DNA from 3 places in the Pseudoduganella sp. GW821-FHT12E03 genome. Region 3 is predicted to be linked to each of the others. Evidence: predicted binding sites of a transcription regulator. Region 3 holds the regulator's gene; each other region holds the start of a gene.
What was found. The regulator sigma-54, encoded in region 3, starts transcription at its own class of promoters, with help from an activator protein. The targets are predictions, from matches to a motif close to TGGCANGNAANCTGCTTT.
Positions count from the first base shown of each region.

Region 1: AC1RRC_RS28685 (ammonium transporter) is a predicted target of sigma-54. The motif match lies at 1,548-1,565, and genes of this name have one in related genera.
Region 2: glnA (type I glutamate--ammonia ligase) is a predicted target of sigma-54. The motif match lies at 1,238-1,255, and genes of this name have one in related genera.

Region 1 covers NZ_JBXAQJ010000014.1:39,323-42,598, reverse strand. Annotated here, with positions in the region: gene AC1RRC_RS28690 (zinc-dependent metalloprotease) at 1-1,338, shown strand, start outside; gene AC1RRC_RS28685 (ammonium transporter) at 1,614-2,816, shown strand; gene AC1RRC_RS28680 (DeoR/GlpR family DNA-binding transcription regulator) at 2,959-3,276, opposite strand, start outside.
Region 2 covers NZ_JBXAQJ010000003.1:513,007-516,282, reverse strand. Annotated here, with positions in the region: gene AC1RRC_RS10050 (TonB-dependent receptor plug domain-containing protein) at 1-435, shown strand, start outside; gene AC1RRC_RS10045 (rhodanese-like domain-containing protein) at 488-946, opposite strand; gene glnA (type I glutamate--ammonia ligase) at 1,331-2,746, shown strand; gene AC1RRC_RS10035 (DUF4124 domain-containing protein) at 2,854-3,276, shown strand, end outside.
Region 3 covers NZ_JBXAQJ010000010.1:7,554-10,829, reverse strand. Annotated here, with positions in the region: gene AC1RRC_RS23845 (enoyl-CoA hydratase/isomerase family protein) at 1-762, opposite strand, end outside; gene hpf (ribosome hibernation-promoting factor, HPF/YfiA family) at 873-1,232, opposite strand; gene AC1RRC_RS23835 (RNA polymerase factor sigma-54) at 1,303-2,799, opposite strand; gene lptB (LPS export ABC transporter ATP-binding protein) at 2,805-3,276, opposite strand, start outside.

The DNA of each region.
Region 1 (3,276 bases), on a different contig from region 3:
GGAGAAATCATCCGTGGCGCCGTGACCCTGGGTTCGCAGCGCGTGCGGCAAGATATCCTCATCGCGGAAAGTTTGTTAGCGCCGTATGGAAAGAGCGGCAACAAGGAACAACTGGCCGAACAGATGGCGCTGGCGCGCCTGCGCCAGTTGTCCGCCCATGAGGTCGGACATACCCTGGGCTTTGCCCACAACTTTGCCGCCAGCCGCCATGGCAATGGTTCGGTGCTCGATTATCCGCATCCAGTGCTAAAGCTGACCGCGCAGGGCGAGGTGGACCTGGCCGATGCGTATGGCAACGGCGTTGGTCCGTGGGACGACTACATCGTCAAGCACGTGTATGGCCAGTTTGCCGGCGATGAGCAGGCGGCGCTGGCGCAACTGCGGCGCGAAGCGCAAGCGGCCGGGTTGACGTATGTTGGCGATACCGATGCGCGTTCGCCCGGCGCCGCGCATCCGCATGGCTTGCTGTGGGATTTTGGCCCGGACATCGTGAAAACCTGGGACAGTTTATCGGCCGTGCGCAAGCGGGCGCTGGACAACTTCAGCTTCAGTGTCTTGCCGGATGCCCGCCAGGCCGGGGAAATCGAAGCGCGGCTGGTGCCGGTCTACCTGCTGCAGCGCTATCAGGCCGAAGGGCTGGCGCGCCTGGTGGCGGGCGGTGAATTCGAATATGCGGCGGTGGCCGATATCCGGGCCGGCGCCGCGCGCGGCGGCGTGCGCCCGGTGGCGCCGGCCACCCAGCGCGACGCGCTGAATAAACTGGCGTCGACCCTGCAGGCCGAATACCTGGCGTTGCCGCCCAATGTGCTTGATGTGCTGACGCCGCCGTCGCAGGGCTATGAGCGCAGCCGCGAGTATTTCGACACCCGCATGGGCGGCGTGTTCGACGCGCTGTCGGCGGCCGAAGCGGGCGCCGCGCACAGCGCGTCGTTCCTGCTCGACGCCGGACGCCTGAACCGCCTCGCGTGGCAGCACGCGCGCGATGCGAAACAGCCGGGTGTGGCCGAAGTCGTCGGGCTGCTGTTGCAGCGCACCTGGCGGCGCGACGCGGTGCCCGCATCGGTGGCGGGTGGTGAAGCGGTGCAACTGGCCGCCAACTGGGTGGTGCTGGATACGGTCTTGCACACGCTGAACGGCGGCAAGCTGCACGCCGGCGTCGATGCCGAAGTGCGCCGCCTGCTGGCGGACTTTGCCGGCTGGCTCGGGAAAAATCCGGGGCAGGGCGTGACGGCGGCCAGCCGCCAGGAAGCGGCTACCTTCATCAAGGCCTACTTGCATGACCCGCGCAGCGTGAAATTGCGGCCGTTGCCGCCAGTGCCTCCGGGCGCACCGATTTGATGCGCGGTTGATGCACCTTGCAGCCGCGCCGGCGGGTGCGGCTGCCTGAAATGGTGCGCAGCGGGTGCGGCGAAACAATGCGCCGCACCATCATGGCGCTAAATCAATGCCCATTATTGGTGCAAGGCACTTGACGCACTCTTCGTGAGCAAAACAAGAAAAGCAGTCGAATCATACACTTAGTCATTTCAACACTTTTCGCACCAATTTGGTACGGAAATTGCTTGAACGCACACTCCTAGTTCAACTTTGCATTATTTTGGGGAGTGGTTTGAATGGCTGGTACACATTACGGCGCGGATGCCTTGTTCATCCTGCTGGGCGCCATCATGATTTTGGCGATGCACGCGGGGTTTGCTTTCCTGGAGCTGGGCACGGTCCGCAAGAAAAATCAGGTCAATGCGCTGGTGAAAATCCTGGTGGACTTTTGTGTTTCAGCCATCGCTTATTTCTTTGTCGGTTACAGCATCGCGTACGGCGTGAATTTCTTTGCCGGCGCTGAAGTATTGGCGGCAAAAAATGGCGTGGAACTGGTCAAGTTCTTCTTCCTGCTGACGTTCGCGGCCGCGATCCCCGCGATTATTTCCGGTGGCATCGCGGAGCGGGCCCGCTTCCACCCGCAAACCGCCGCCACCTTTGTCCTGGTGGGGCTGGTTTATCCGCTGTTTGAAGGCATGGTCTGGAACCAGCGCTTTGGTTTCCAGGCCTGGTTGCTGGCGACGTTTGGCGCGGAATTCCATGATTTCGCCGGGTCCGTGGTGGTGCATGCGATGGGTGGCTGGATCGCATTGCCGGCGGTGCTGTTGCTCGGTGCGCGCCGTGGCCGCTATACAAAAAATGGCGGCATTTCCGCGCATCCGCCATCGTCGATTCCATTCCTGGCGCTGGGCGCGTGGATTTTAATCGTGGGCTGGTTCGGCTTCAACGTCATGAGCGCGCAGGCGCTGGAAAAAATGAGCGGCCTGGTGGCGGTCAATTCGCTGATGGCAATGGTGGGTGGCACCCTGGTGGCCGTGTTCATGGGCCGCAACGACCCGGGCTTTGTCCATAACGGGCCGCTGGCCGGTCTGGTGGCGGTCTGCGCCGGTTCCGACCTGATGCACCCGCTGGGCGCGCTGGCCACGGGCGGCATTGCCGGCGCGATTTTCGTGTGGATGTTCACGCTGGCGCAAAACAAGTGGAAGATCGACGACGTGCTGGGCGTGTGGCCGCTGCACGGCCTGTGCGGCGCATGGGGCGGCGTTGCGGCCGGGATTTTCGGCGCGAAAGCGCTGGGCGGCATCGGCGGTGTTTCATTGGCGTCGCAAGTTATCGGCACCGTGACCGGCGTGGCGATTGCCGGCGCGGGCGGGTACATCGTGTATGGCGCGCTAAAGGCCACGGTAGGCTTGCGGCTGGACCCGGAACAGGAATTCCAGGGGGCGGACTTGTCGATTCACCGCATCACGTCGACGCCGGAGCGCGAGTCGAACTGGTGATATCGTGGGGCGGTAAGCCGCAGGCTTGCCGCCATCGCGTGCGGACCGGTGCTGCGTGTGGCGGCGGCGATGCATGCATGGCGGCTTTCGCGTTGCGAAAACCGCCCTACGCGATTGGCGTCCGCGACATGTTTGCGATCACTCAGGGCGCAGCGACGATCACTTCCACGCCGGCCTTCTCAAACGCGTCCGCCGCCTCGGCCGGCAGCGGCGCATCGGTAAAGAATTTATGGACCTGGCCGATGCTCCCTAGCCGCACCAACGCATGGCGGCCGAACTTGGTGTGGTCGGCCACCAGCCACACTTCGCGCGACTGTTCCATGATGGCTTGCGTGACCCGCACTTCGCGGTAGTCGTAATCGAGCAGGGTGCCGTCATTTTCAATGCCGGAGACGCCGATGATGCCGATATCGACCTTGAACTGGCGCATGAAGTCGATCGTGGCTTCGCCGATGATGCC
Region 2 (3,276 bases), on a different contig from region 3:
AAGACCGACGTCGACAAGGTGCCGACCACGGCACAGCTGGCGGCCCTGTCGCCGGCGCCGGTGCTGTTTGACCGCATCAACGTGCTGACCTTCACCGATGGCACGCCGAAGACCAAGTTCATTGCCAGCAGCACGTGGAGCCATGGCCCGTTCGGCTTGACCGCGCGCGCCACCCGCTATGGCAAGATCCTCGCGCCCGGCACCACGGCGGCGCTGGACTTCTGGCTCAGCGCGAAAACGCTGGTGGACCTGGAAGGCCGCTATGCGTTCACCAAGAAGCTGTCGCTGGCGGTGGGCGCGGATAACGTGTTCGACAAATACCCGGACCCGTTCCCTGCCACCTTGAACACCACCGGCAATGCGCCGTTCTCGAACTATTCGCCATTCGGACGGTCGGGGCGGTATGTGTATGCGCGCCTGAATTACACGTTGTAATTACAGGAAGCAAAAAACAAACCCCGGCAAGCCGGGGTTTGTTTTTGATGGATTAAGCGCCGACCCAGGGCAGCCCCGCCTTGCACCAGCCGCCCACCGTCTTGCGGTGGCCCGCGCCATCCTTGTCGCCCTCGAATCCTTCCAGGATGTCATAGCACCGCGTGTAGCCGGCTTCCGTCGCCAGCTTGGCCGAGTGGCGCGAGCGCACGCCGGAGCGGCACAGGAACAGCAACACCTGGTCTTTCGCCGCAACGGCATTGAGCTGCGCCACGAATTCCGGATTCGGTACGCCGCCCGGATAGGTGCTCCACTGGACCGCGCCATGCTGCCCTTCCGGCAAGGCCACACGGCCGACCCAGTCGCGCTCCGCGTTGGTGCGCACATCGATCAGTTTCACTTGGGAATCCGCTTGCAGCAGTTCAAAGGCTTCCTGCGGGGTGACCGCGCCCGCATAGGGCAGGGAAGTATCGCGCTGGCTTGCGCGTTGCAAAATGATAGCAATAGTACTCATGGCGATTTTCCCACTGAAGGTGACAATATTGCGTTTATTATAGTGCGCGAATCGGCTGCGCCAGATCATGGCAAGTATTGCTCAACACACGCCCACGACATGTTGCACCAGATTGATGCATTTTGCCGTTGTCATGATTTTTCGCACCAAGCTTGTGCAAATTTTTGAATATGCACTGTTTTGGTGCTATGTTGAGGATGCGCAAAAGTAGTGCATTGACGCGCCGCTCGATTCCGGAAGTCGTTGTTTGCAGAATGAAAGCAGTCTGTTCGTCAACATTGTGGCTTATGCTGGCACACTTCCTGCTTATACGTTTTACGAGTTTTAAGTCGCACGCACTACTGACCAGCGTGGGCTGACCCACTTTTTCACTAGGAGATACGCATGGCAATTACCGCCGCAGAAGTCTTGAAAATGGTTGAAGAACACGAAGTTAAATTCGTGGATTTCCGCTTTGCCGATACCCGTGGTAAAGAACAGCACGTCACCGTGCCGGTGTCGCACTTCGACATCGACAAGTTCGAATCGGGCCACGCTTTCGACGGTTCGTCGATCGCCGGCTGGAAAGGTATCGAAGCTTCGGACATGATCCTGCTGCCGGACCCGAACACTGCCCGTATCGACCCATTCTTCGAAGAAACCACCCTGTTCATGCAGTGCGACGTGATCGAACCGTCGGACGGCAAGGGCTACGACCGTGACCCACGCTCCATCGCCAAGCGCGCTGAAGCCTACCTGAAAGCTTCCGGCCTGGGCGACACCGCCTACTTCGGCCCGGAGCCGGAATTCTTCATCTTCGACTCCGTCAAATGGAAAATCGACATGTCGGGTTGCTCGGTCAAGATCGATTCCGACGAAGCTTCGTGGTCGACCGACAAGGATATCGAAGGCGGCAACAGCGGCCACCGTCCAACCGTCAAAGGCGGCTACTTCCCAGTGCCACCAGTCGATTCGTTCCAGGACATGCGTTCGGAAATGTGCCTGATCCTGGAATCCCTGGGCATTCCAGTCGAAGTGCACCACCACGAAGTGGCCGGCGCCGGCCAGAATGAAATCGGCACCAAGTTCTCGACCCTGGTCGAGCGCGCCGACTGGACCCAGAACATGAAGTACGTGATCTGGAACGTGGCCCACTCGTATGGCAAAACCGCCACCTTCATGCCAAAACCTATCGTTGGCGACAACGGTTCGGGCATGCACGTGCACCAGTCGATCTGGAAAGACGGCAAAAACCTGTTCGCCGGCGACGGCTATGCAGGCCTGTCCGACTTCGCGCTGTACTACATCGGCGGCATCATCAAGCACGCCAAGGCACTGAATGCGATCACCAACCCAGGCACCAACTCGTACAAGCGTCTGGTTCCAGGCTACGAAGCACCAGTGAAACTGGCTTACTCGGCACGTAACCGTTCCGCATCGATCCGTATTCCACACGTGGCCAATCCAAAAGGCCGCCGTATCGAAACCCGCTTCCCGGACCCACTGGCAAACCCATACCTGTGCTTCGCAGCACTGATGATGGCCGGCCTGGACGGCGTGCAGAACAAGATCCACCCGGGCGAAGCAGCGTCGAAAGACCTGTACCACCTGCCACCGGAAGAAGATGCACTGATCCCAACCGTCTGCGCATCGCTGGAAGAAGCCCTGGACGCACTGAACAAAGACCGTGAGTTCCTGACCCGCGGCGGCGTCTTCACCGATTCGATGATCGATGCCTACGTCGACCTGAAGATGACGGAAGTAACCCGCATGCGCCAGACCACGCACCCGGTCGAATTCGACATGTACTACTCCGTTTAACGGAGCCAGGCGCCTGTCCCGGTACGCCACGGGGCAGGCTCCACAGCAACGCGAGGACAGCCATGCTCTCCTCGCGTTTTTTTTACCGGATGTTGTATAGTCGGGGCATGACTAACTGGACCAGACCCGTCATTGCCGCCACGCTGATGTTGATGTTGCAAGGTGTGCAGGCGCAGCAAATTTTCCTGTGCGTGGATGCCGCCGGCCATAAGGAGCTGACGGATACCCGCAAGGGCCCGCATTGCCGGCCACTCGACGTGCCGGGCGGGCAAATTGCCGCGCCCAAGGCCCGCTCGGACAGCGCGCAGCGCCCTCGTGCGGCGGCCCAGGCCGCCACGGCGCCGTCGGACTTTCCCCGCGTCGACACCAGCGAACAGCGTGCGCGCGACGCCGACCGGCGCCAGATCCTGCAAGAGGAATTGAACGGGGAACTGGGCAAGCTGGCGGAGATGAAGCGCGAGTACAACAATGGCGAGCCTGAACGGCGTGGCGACGAGCGCAATTATGCGAAGTACCAGGAGCGGGTCGCC
Region 3 (3,276 bases):
CATCTCGGCCACGGTTTCCGGCGCAAAATGGCGTTCAATCGCATCGAACTGGGTTTCCATCACGGCCACGCCGGCCTGCGCGCGGAACGGCGCGGCAAAATCGGCAATCGCCTGCACCAGTTGCGCGCCCGGCGTCGCTGCCAGCAACGCCGCCAGCGCCGGCAATTGCGCCACTGGCACGAAGTGGTCGGCCAGGTCCGCGTACAGCGCGTCGGCCGCGCCCACCGTCACGCCCGTGACGCCGAGATAGCGTCCCAGCTGGCCCGGTGCATGCGACAGGAAATGACTGCCGCCGACATCCGGGAACAAGCCGATATTCACTTCCGGCATCGCCATTTTCGTGCGCTCCGTGACGATGCGCACGCCGCAGCCGGGTCCGCCCTGCGCAATGCCCATGCCGCCGCCCATCACCACGCCATCCATGATGGCGATATACGGTTTCGGGTAGTAATGGATCAGGTGGTTCAGCGCATATTCTTCCGTGAAAAAATCTTCCAGCAGCGCGCTGCCGCCCTGCGGTGTGGCTTTGCCGGCGTCATGGAAAAAGCGGATATCGCCGCCGGCGCACAGCGCTTTTTCACTGCTGCTGCGGATCACCACTGCCGCCACTTGCGGATCATCGCGCCAGGCCAGCAAGATGCCGGTCATGGCGCGCACCATGTCGAGCGACAGGGAATTCAATGCCTTCGGCCGGTCCAACGTGATAAACCCGGTTCCGTTGCTGATGTGGGTGAGGACATGTGTCACGACTGGTTCGCTCATGGCAGGCATCGCTGAATTGAAAGAAAGCTATTGTAGCGTCGCCATGGGAATAGTACAGGCGCAAAAAAGGGCGCCAACTGCGCCCTTTTCGTCCGAGTATCGGGGACCGCTTATGCGGTGGCGGCCGACTCGTCGTAATTATCCGGAAGGTGTTTGATCGCGGTGTGGTTATGCTCTTGTATCTTGCCTTTGTATTTCATAACCTGGCGATCCAGTTTATCGACCAGCGTATCGATGGCAGCGTACAAGTCTTGCGACAGGCTTTCCACGTACACGGTCTTGCCGGACATTCGCAGATTGATCTCGGCTTTTTGCCTTTTCTCTTTCTCGGTGAGGTTATCTACAGTCAGGATGACAGCAATATCAATTACTTGATCGAAATGACGTTTTACGCGTTCCAGTTTGTTCTGCACGTATTCGCGAATCGCGGGGGTCACTTCGAGATGATGTCCACTGATGGTGAGATTCATACACACTCCTAAAGATGAAGGTTCGTACGTATCACAGTTATGCTGTGGCGCGCAGGGGAACCCAGTAACACTACAGAGCTTTGCGCAGACTAACGGGCGGGATTTTCAATGCTTCGCGATATTTGGCAACAGTCCGTCGCGCAATTACCATGCCTTGTTCCCCCAGCATGTCCGCAATCTTACTGTCGGATAATGGATTTTTAGGGTCTTCTGCTCCTGTCAATTGCACGATCAGCGCCCGTATCGCCGTGGAGGACGCCTCTCCTCCTGCTTCTGTTGCGACGTGGCTGCCAAAGAAGTATTTCAACTCAAACATGCCATGGGGCGTGAGCATATATTTTTGAGTTGTTACACGAGAAATAGTGCTCTCGTGTAGACCCAGTGTATCAGCAATTTCACGCAACACAAGGGGCCGCATCGCTACCGCGCCGTGCGAGAAGAAATTCTTTTGCCGCTCAACGATGGCCTGGGCCACGCGCAAGATCGTGTCGAAGCGCTGGCGCATGTTTTTAATCAGCCACTTGGCTTCCTGCAACTGTGCGCCCATCGCGGATTCGCTCTTGCCCTGCTTCAACAAGTTCGCATACATCGCATTGACGCGCAGGCGCGGCATGACGTCGTTGTTCAGGGTCACTTGCCAGCCGTTGCGGGCTTTTTTCACAATCACGTCCGGCACCACGTAATCGGACACGTCCGATGCGAATTCCGCGCCCGGATGGGGATTGCACAGGCGAATCACCGCTTGCGCCTCGCGCAAGTCTTCATCGTCGCAATCGAGGGCTTTTTTCAGCTTGTTGAATTCGCGCTGGGCAAACCAGGTCAGGTGCTTGTCGACGATGACCAGCGCCATGCGGCGCGTCACCAGCGGCACATTCGGCATTTGCCTGATTTGCAATGCCAGGCATTCGGACGCGCTGCGCGCGCCCACGCCGGCCGGATCAAAACTTTGCAGCAAGGTCAGCGACGTGCGCAGCTCATCGAAGTCCACTTCCGCTTCTTCCGGCAGGCGGGCATGGATTTCTTCCAGCGACTCTTCGAGGTAACCGTTGTCGTCGAGCGCATCGATGATCAGTTCCATCAGGATGCGGTCGCGCTCTTCCGTCACCGTTACGCGCATTTGCTCCAGCAAATGTTCGCGCAGGGTGCAGTGGCTGGCTTCGATTTGCGGGCGGGAATCGTCGTCATCCGGACTCTTGGCCCGGCCGACATCGCTCCAGTCGCTGTCGCCGTCGGCCGCGCCGGCGTTGTCGCCCTCGCCGCCCTCGGCCCCGCCTTCATGCGGGGCGTCGCCATCGGCCGGCGCGGCGCCATCCGATGGCGGCTGCAAGGTGTCCGGCGTGGCTTCCGCGCCGTTTTGCACCGGCGCGCTGATGGCGCCATCGGCCAGCAGGCGCACCGAATGGTCGAGCGGATCGTCCAGGCGTTCCAGCAACGGGTTTTCGCCGAGGATTTGTTCCAGTTCCTGATGCAGCTCCAGGGTGGACAATTGCAGCAGGCGGATCGACTGCTGCAGCTGAGGAGTCAGCGCAAGGTGCTGCGAAGTGCGAAGTTGCAGTGACTGTTTCATGGTTCCTACATACGGAAATGTTCACCCAGGTAGACGCGGCGCACGGATTCGTCGGCGATGATGTCGTCCGGACGGCCCGAGGCTAGCACGGCGCCCTGGTTGATGATGTACGCGCGGTCGCAGATACCCAGCGTCTCGCGCACATTGTGGTCAGTGATCAGCACACCGATACCGCGCTCCTTGAGGAAACGGACAATGCGCTGGATCTCGATGACGGCAATCGGGTCGACGCCGGCAAAAGGTTCATCGAGCAGCACGAAGCGCGGATTGGTGGCCAGGGCGCGTGCGATTTCCACGCGGCGGCGCTCGCCGCCAGACAGGGACAGCGCCGCGTTTTCACGCAATTTCTCGATTTGCAGGTCCGCCAGCAGCCGGTTCAGCCGCTCGTCGATGTCTGCCTTCGCCAGCGGTTTGCCGTTGACCTTTTGGATCTCCAGCACCGCGCGGATATTTTCTTCCACCGTCAGCTTGCGGAAT